One region of the Planococcus sp. 11815 genome, then DNA from elsewhere that is predicted to be linked to it. Evidence: predicted binding sites of a transcription regulator. Region 1 holds the regulator's gene; the other holds the start of a gene.
What was found. Region 1 encodes CtsR, which represses protease genes until heat stress. Its sites were predicted from a motif close to ATGGTCAATAAAGGTCAAACA; they were not measured.
Positions count from the first base shown of each region.

Region 2: the regulator CtsR is predicted to act here: its motif matches at 2,290-2,310, upstream of M1Q06_RS11210 (ATP-dependent Clp protease ATP-binding subunit).

Region 1 covers NZ_CP096991.1:94,724-99,222, reverse strand. The annotation lists gene M1Q06_RS00495 (ATP-dependent Clp protease ATP-binding subunit) at 1-382, opposite strand, end outside; gene M1Q06_RS00490 (protein arginine kinase) at 379-1,470, opposite strand; gene M1Q06_RS00485 (UvrB/UvrC motif-containing protein) at 1,460-1,993, opposite strand; gene M1Q06_RS00480 (CtsR family transcriptional regulator) at 1,990-2,475, opposite strand; gene M1Q06_RS00475 (hypothetical protein) at 2,615-2,860, opposite strand; rRNA gene rrf (5S ribosomal RNA) at 2,973-3,088, opposite strand; rRNA gene M1Q06_RS00465 (23S ribosomal RNA) at 3,149-4,499, opposite strand, start outside.
Region 2 covers NZ_CP096991.1:2,198,604-2,203,102, forward strand. The annotation lists gene M1Q06_RS11205 (YjzD family protein) at 1-31, shown strand, start outside; gene M1Q06_RS11210 (ATP-dependent Clp protease ATP-binding subunit) at 133-2,268, opposite strand; gene M1Q06_RS11215 (metal-sulfur cluster assembly factor) at 2,406-2,714, opposite strand; gene M1Q06_RS11220 (alpha/beta fold hydrolase) at 2,783-3,550, opposite strand; gene M1Q06_RS11225 (Cof-type HAD-IIB family hydrolase) at 3,687-4,499, shown strand.

The sequences.
Region 1 (4,499 bases):
CATTTCCAAGTACACGTGCAGCGACTCCTTCGCCTTCACGGATTAAAGCAAGCAATAAATGCTCTGTTCCGATATAAGAGTGGCCAAGCTTGCGGGATTCATCAACCGACAGCTCGATCACTTTTTTAGCCCGCGGCGTATAATGAACAATCGGACCGACATCTTTTTCTCCGACACCGACCAGTTCTTTGACACCGTCTTCGATCAATTGTGTATTCACTTCAATTGCTTCAAGTGCTTTTGCAGCGATTCCGCCGCCTTCTCGGATCAAACCAAGCAAAATATGCTCAGTTCCGATTGATTCGTGCTTCATACGGATTGCCTCTTCTTGGGCTAATTGAAGAACTTTTTGTGCGCGTTGTGTAAATCGGTTGAACATCATGCAAAATCCTCTCCTTTTGTATTTATCCCGTTATCAGCTAACCTCTCCCGGAACAATTCCGCCCGGGCCAGGTCACGTTCCTTCGCTTCCAATGGTCGTCCCGCATACTGCTGCAAAAACGCAGGTTGCATAAAGACCATCAATTCATTCAGTATCGACATGTCTACATCCGTAATTAGATGAAGGTCGATGCCAAGTCTCACATCTGATAAACAGGTAGCGGCTTCTTCCGTATTCAACAGACGGGCGTGAGTCAGGACACCTAACGACCGGTACACCCTATCTTCAAGGAGCAGCGGAGAATTCGCATTCAACGCTTCCCTTGCTCTTCGTTCCTGTTCAATAATCTGCTCGGTCATGTTTTGCAAATCCTGCAAAATCTCATACTCCGATTTCCCCAATGTTACTTGGTTAGAAATCTGGTATACATTACCAAGCGCTTCACTTCCTTCTCCGTAAATCCCTCTAACAACCATCCCCAGACGGGATATAGCCGGGATGATCCGGTTGATTTGATGGGACATCGTTAAAGCTGGCAAATGAAGCATGACAGAAGCACGCATTCCTGTACCGGTGTTTGTAGGGCAACTGGTCAAATAACCAAATTTCTCATGAAAAGCGTATGAAAGATTTTCTTCCAAAAGCGAATCCATTTTATTCGCTATGTCATATGCTTCCTGCAAATGAAAGCCTGACTGCAAACTTTGAATCCGCATATGATCTTCTTCATTGACCATAATGCTAAGCTCTTCTTCATCCGATAATAATACGGCACTGGAATGCTGACTGTTCGCTAAATAAGGGCTAATTAAATGTTTTTCTACCAACACTTCACGCTGCAGGTCATTTAATTCCTCAATATTGATATGAGTAAACCCGTATCCAACTTCCTTTCCCTTATCCAGTAATACCGAGGAAACGGCTTTATCAACTTTCAACGCCTCATCCTCGGAAAATGCATATGGAAATTTAAACTCGTCTAAATTCCGTGCCAATCGGATTCTCGTACTCATAGCTATATCAACATGTTCACCGTTATTAGCCATCCAACTGCTCGCACGGGGTTGAAGGAAACGGTCAATCGCCAACGTCCCCACCTCCTTCAAGCTTTTCATTCAAGGCCTTTACTTGATCTCGTAGCCTTGCAGCTTCTTCAAAGTTCTCATCTTGTATCGCAGCCTGCATTTGCTTTCTCAATTCTTCAATTTCTTTTTTAATTTTCAACGTCGTTCCATAAGAAGCAGGAATCTTCCCTGTGTGTTCTGTATTTCCATTTTGCACTCGTTTCAAAATCTCAATTAACTGAGGTGAGAAAGTGCTATAACACTCAGCACAGCCGAATTTACCAAGACTCAAAAACTTTTGGAAAGTAAATCCACAAGACGGGCAAGCTGGAACTTCCTTTCTTACAGGACTCACAGCGGCTTGCTGCTTCGGAAACCAATTAGCTAATAGATTATGGATCGCCATTGGGTCTTGGTCAAAAGAAAAACTGATATTATGATTTTCTGCCGCGCAAACGTGACAGAGGTGTCTTTCTGTTAAATGGCCCTGCTGGTTTTGCTTCACGATGACTGTAGCTGGCCGTTCTCCACATTGTTCACAAATCACTTGATCACTCCTTGCCCGTTCGACTCATATTGAATAGTAAACAGCATTGCCACTAGAATCCGCGCTCGTACTTCATCTCGTACAGGAAGAGGCAGCCCGAGAGTAGAACGATCAATGGCACTCAAAATCAATTTAGCTTCACGCTTTGATATAACATCTTCACTTAAAAGCCTCCACACAATATCTTCGGCCATGGTTTGTGAAGCACCAGTTTCAAGCCTATTAATAATTTGAGCAATTAAATCTGACTTCTTATGAAGGCGTACTTTCTTAATACGAATATATCCTCCGCCACCACGCTTACTTTCAACTAAGTATCCACGATCTAATGTGAATCTGGTATTTATCACATAATTAATTTGGGATGGAACACATTGAAATTTCTCAGCAACCTCACTTCGTTTAATTTCAATATGATCCTTACCGCTTATTTCGATAATCTCTTTTAAATAACCTTCAATTATATCTGAAATATTCCGCATCGCTTTCACCTCTTTAGCGTTTAAATGCGCTAATGATTGACTTTGACTATATTTGACTTAATTATACATAAGCGTTTTACGGATATCAAATACTTAGTTTGAGATAGAAAAAGTCTCGGGTAGAATATCCCGAGACTCCTCATTCTTCGTCCATCATCCGTTTCATAAAATCTTTAGTATGACTAGATACCGAACGAGTTTTTTCTTCGACATACTTGGTTCTCCAACGGGTGCCTTCTTGCCAAACTTCTACTATATCCCCTTTATTTACATCATGAGTAAAATCTGCAATGGGGTAAGTATATTGTTCAGCAGAATCTTTTAATGAAACTAATAATGCTGTTCTTTTCTCGACCGTTTTCACTTTGTAATAACCAGCTTTCATAAGTTTTCACCTCAGTTCTTTTTTCCCTTTATACTATATTTTCAATCCTTTTTTTAATTTGAAATACAAAAAAGACCGCTACCGGAATGAACCGGTAACGGCCTTTCTACTTGCCCAGCGACGTCCTACTCTCACAGGGGGAAACCCCCAACTACCATCGGCGCAAAAGAGCTTAACTTCCGTGTTCGGGATGGGAACGGGTGTGGCCTCTTTGCCATCATCACTGGACTCTTGAGCTTGTTCGCTCAAAACTGGATAAATCGACATTGGAAACGCATGTTCAGTTTGTTGGTTAAGTCCTCGATCGATTAGTATTCGTCAGCTGCACGTGTCGCCACGCTTCCACCCCGAACCTATCTACCTCATCGTCTTTGAGGGATCTTACTTGCTTGCGCAATGGGAAATCTCATCTTGAGGGGGGCTTCGTGCTTAGATGCTTTCAGCACTTATCCCGGCCACACATAGCTACCCAGCGATGCTCTTGGCAGAACAACTGGTACACCAGCGGTGTGTCCATCCCGGTCCTCTCGTACTAAGGACAGCTCCTCTCAAATTTCCTGCGCCCGCGACGGATAGGGACCGAACTGTCTCACGACGTTCTGAACCCAGCTCGCGTACCGCTTTAATGGGCGAACAGCCCAACCCTTGGGACCGACTACAGCCCCAGGATGCGATGAGCCGACATCGAGGTGCCAAACCTCCCCGTCGATGTGGACTCTTGGGGGAGATAAGCCTGTTATCCCCGGGGTAGCTTTTATCCGTTGAGCGATGGCCCTTCCATGCGGAACCACCGGATCACTAAGTCCGTCTTTCGACCCTGCTCGACCTGTCCGTCTCGCAGTCAAGCTCCCTTGTGCCTTTACACTCTGCGAATGATTTCCAACCATTCTGAGGGAACCTTTGAGCGCCTCCGTTACTCTTTAGGAGGCGACCGCCCCAGTCAAACTGCCCGCCTGACACTGTCTCCCAAGCCGCTAAGGCTTGTGGGTTAGAAGTTCAATACAACCAGGGTAGTATCCCACCGACGCCTCCCCCGAAGCTGGCGCTCCGGGTTCTCTGGCTCCTACCTATCCTGTACAAGTTGCACCAAAATTCAATATCAGGCTACAGTAAAGCTCCACGGGGTCTTTCCGTCCTGTCGCGGGTAACCTGCATCTTCACAGGTACTATAATTTCACCGAGTCTCTCGTTGAGACAGTGCCCAGATCGTTACGCCTTTCGTGCGGGTCGGAACTTACCCGACAAGGAATTTCGCTACCTTAGGACCGTTATAGTTACGGCCGCCGTTTACTGGGGCTTCGGTTCGCACCTTCGCTTGCGCTAAGCACTCCCCTTAACCTTCCAGCACCGGGCAGGCGTCAGCCCCTATACGTCACCTTACGGTTTTGCAGAGACCTGTGTTTTTGCTAAACAGTCGCCTGGGCCTATTCACTGCGGCTCTCTCGGGCTTTAACACCCTACCAGAGCACCCCTTCTCCCGAAGTTACGGGGTCATTTTGCCGAGTTCCTTAACGAGAGTTCACTCGCTCACCTTAGAATTCTCTTCTCGCCTACCTGTGTCGGTTTGCGGTACGGGCACCTCCCGCCTCGCTAGAGGCTTTTCTTGGCAGTGTGAAATCAGGGACTCTGAGGTTAAACC
Region 2 (4,499 bases), 1.2 Mb from region 1:
CATCCCGAAAGAAGCAGCGAAAGAATATTAATCACAATAAAAACGGAAGCCGCGATGGCTTCCGTTTTTTATTTGCCCGAATCGGACGGTTTAGATAGGAAAAAGCCGCATTTCAATGAAATGCGGCTATACTCATACAGTGATAAGCAATTGTTTATTGGCGTCCATCGATACCTTCAATGCCGAACCTGGAGTGACCTCTCCTTTAATCAATTCCTTAGCGATGCGAGTCTCGATTTCACGCTGGATAAAGCGTTTCAGCGGGCGCGCCCCAAAGACCGGGTCCGTTCCTGCTTCAATGATATAATCGATGACCGAATCCTCGACTTCCAAGGAAATTTGCTGTTGTTTCATCCGAGCGGCCAATTCGCCGATCATTTTCTTGGCGATGCCATAGAAATGCTCATTCGACAAGGAATGGAAAATGACGATATCGTCAATGCGGTTCAACAATTCCGGCCGGAAATGCTTGCGCAGTTCCATCATGACGATGTCTTCTGTATCGTGTTCGTCACTGCTTGCGCTGATATGCTGGGAACCGATATTCGATGTCATGATGACGACGGTATTGGAGAAGTTCACGAGCCGCCCTTGGCTGTCGGTGATACGCCCGTCGTCGAGGATCTGCAAAAGGATGTTCGCGACATCCGGATGGGCTTTCTCGATTTCATCGAGCAGCACCACGGAATACGGATTGCGGCGGACCGCTTCTGTCAATTGGCCGCCTTCTTCATAGCCGATATATCCAGGAGGCGCCCCGACAAGACGCGATACGCTGTGCTTTTCCATGTATTCGGACATGTCGATGCGGATGAAATGGTCTTCTGAATCGAATAAGTTTGCTGCCAACGATTTCGCAAGCTCCGTTTTCCCGACACCGGTCGGACCGAGGAAAATGAACGAGCCGATCGGCTTTTGTTCATCCTTGATGCCGGCACGTGCACGCCATACGGCTTCTGTCACCAGTTCGACGGCTCGGTCCTGTCCGATGACTCGCTCTTTCAACGTATCCCCAAGGCGCAATAGCTTTTCGCGCTCGCCTTCGACCAGTTTCGTTACGGGAATACCCGTCCAGCGAGCGACAATACCCGCAATTTCCTCTTCGGTCACTTCTTCGCGCAGCAACCGCTCCCCGCCGTCTCCGGCAAGTTCAACTTCCATCGCGCTCAGTTCTTTTTCAAGCTCTGGAATTTTTCCGTGGCGCAACATCGCCGCGGTATTTAAATCATATTTGTTTTCCGCATCTTCCAATTGGCGGCGGTATTGATCCAATTGTTCGCGCTTGGCCTGGATTTTCTGAAGCGATTGCTTTTCTTCGTTCCATTGCTGCTGCATGCCTTCAGAAGACGACTTCAGCTCTTCAATCTCTTCGCGCAGCGCAGCGAGGCGTGTTTTGCTCGCTTCGTCTTTTTCTTTCCGAAGCGCCTGCTCTTCAATCTCTAGCTGCATGAGGCGCCGCGTTACTTCATCGAGCTCTTGCGGCATGGAGTCGATCTCCGTCCGGATCATTGCACACGCTTCATCGATCAAGTCGATTGCCTTGTCCGGAAGGAAACGCTCCGTGATGTACCGGTCTGACATTGTAGCAGCTGCAACAATCGCCCGGTCATGGATGCGCACGCCGTGGTGGAGTTCGAAACGCTCTTTCAATCCACGGAGAATCGATACCGCATCTTCAACAGAAGGCTCGCGCACCATCACCTGCTGGAAGCGGCGCTCAAGTGCCGCATCTTTCTCGATGTGCATGCGGTATTCATCCAGAGTGGTGGCTCCGATGCAATACAGCTCTCCGCGCGCAAGCATCGGTTTGAGCATATTTCCGGCGTCCATCGCGCCTTCCGTTTTACCGGCGCCGACGATGGTGTGGATCTCGTCGATAAACAGGATGATCTGCCCTTCACTGTCTTTCACTTGCTTCAATACGCTTTTCAGCCGTTCCTCGAATTCCCCCCGGTATTTTGCGCCTGCAATCAGTGCACTCATATCGAGTTCATAAATGACACGGTCCTTCAAGCCTTCCGGCACATCGTTGCGGACGATGCGCTGTGCCAGTCCTTCGACGATTGCGGTTTTCCCGACGCCTGGTTCACCGATCAATACCGGATTATTCTTTGTCTTTCTGGAAAGAATCCGGATGACATTGCGGATTTCCTGATCGCGCCCGATGACCGGATCCATCTTACCGGACTGTGCTTGTTCAACCAAATTGCGGCCGAATTGTTCCAATGGCGACTTTTGCTCTTCGTTTGGATTTTGGAATTGAACCAATCAAATCACGCTCCTCTGATTAATTTGACCATCTTTGACTAATTAAATTATATGATTGCCGTACCCCTTTTGCAACGGAAATGCTCATCAAAAAAAGCCGCAAGGAATTTCTTCCCTGCGGCTTTCTGCTATTTCTCTTATCGAACGCCGAGCGCCATTTTTGCGTAGCGCGACATATGGTCTTTACTCCAGACAGGCTGCCAGACGATTTTTACATCGACTTCTTCCACTTCCGGCAATTCATACAAGGATGTTTTAACCATCTGGACGATTTGCGGCCCCATTGGGCATCCCATAGAAGTGAGTGTCATCGTGACCACGCAGAAACCATCTTCGGATAATTCTACATCATATACAAGGCCCAAATTGACGATATCAACACCTAGTTCAGGGTCGATGACATTTTCGAGTGCGCCTAATAGATAATCTTTTGTTTCTTGATCCATTCGGAATCCCTCCTTTTCCTGTTACTGCTTATCTTACCAAACATCACAGTGAAATGAAATCGACTTGCTTATTCCTTTAATCGGTCGGCAATCCAAGCCGTTGCAGACAGCATCCCTTTGCGGCTGACCGCGTGTGCAGCTTCTGTTTCTTTCATGAATGCCAGTCGTTCAGGATAGGCGGCATAATCCTGCTGCAATGCATGGAAAAGCCGGTTGGTCGGTTCGAAAGGAACGGTCGGGTCTTTTACGCCATGCCAGAAAAAAACCGGGCGCCCGCCAAAGGATTGGCGGTTCAAACTGATATCAAAACGTGACAGGGCCTGGAGCATGCCTTCTCGTTCCTCATCGGTGAGCGGCAAGTCAAAACCGCGCGACTCGTATTGCCGCATTTGGGCTTTCGCAAGCTCCACGTAATTTCCGGATCCCATCATGACGGCCGCCGCTTTGATCCACGGATGTGCCGTCAATGCGCCGAGCGTCGTGATGCCGCCCATCGATGTGCCTCCGACAGCCGGTTCTCCGCTAATCAGCTGGCGCTTGTGCAATTCTTTGTGCAAAAATCCGAGTTCTTCGATAGACGTCAAAACGATTTCCCAAAAGCGCAGGCTGATCTGGACCTCATCAAGCGATTGATCCCGCTCTCCGTGAAGCAACGCATCCGGCAAGATGACACGGACCCCTTTTTTGGCCCATTGCCAGGCATAATGCAAATTATGTTCTTTGGCACTCGTATGCCCATGCAAGAAAATGACCGTCGGCAATGGACCGCCCGTGTGCCCTTCAGGTGTTATATGTAAGATCGGGATATTTCCCCATAATTCATTTGCTACTTTCATGCGCTTCACTCCTCACCCTAAATCCTACCAATTTTTCTTTGTTACCGCAAATTCCGGCATTGCCGTCAGGTTTTTTTGACGGATAGCCTCTATTATCGCTAAACTGAAGGTAGATAGAAGGGAGCCGGATTTTCATATGAAACAACATTTAATCGTACTCGACTTGGACGGAACATTATTGACCGACCAAAAAGTCATTTCACCTAAAACCAAGTCCATTTTGAATCAAGCCCAGCAAGCAGGCCACCAGGTCATGATCGCTACGGGGCGTCCATACCGCGCAAGTGAAATCTATTACCGTGAACTCGGCCTCAACACGCCGATTGTCAATTTCAATGGAGCTTTTGTCCATCACCCGAACGACGAACGCTGGGGGCTGCACCATACGCCGATCGGCTTGGATGTCGTACACGAAGTCGTCGAATCGATGCACGATTTCGATTTCCACAACATCGTCGCGGAAGTATTGGATGAAGTCTATGTCCACCACCACGATGAGAAACTGATGGATATCTTCAGTTTTGGTGACCCAAGCATCACGACGGGGGATTTGCGCAATTATTTAAAAACCGATCCGACGTCGATGCTCATCCATGCACCATACGAAAAAGTCCATGCCATTCACGACCACCTATCGGAAGTGCATGCGGAAGTCATTGACCATCGCCGCTGGGGCGCACCTTGGCACGTCATTGAAATTGTCCGCTCGGGCATGAACAAAGCTGTCGGTATCGATCGCGTCTCAAAATCACTGGGCATCGCGAAAGAGCATATCATCGCATTCGGTGATGAAGACAACGATCTGGAAATGCTGGACTTTGCAGGAGTTGGGGTTGCGATGGGCAATGCCATTGCGCCGTTGAAGAACATCGCCAACGAAATCACCTTGACCAATAACGAAGACGGCATCGCTGAATTGCTGATGGACCGTTTGAAACTGAAACTCTAA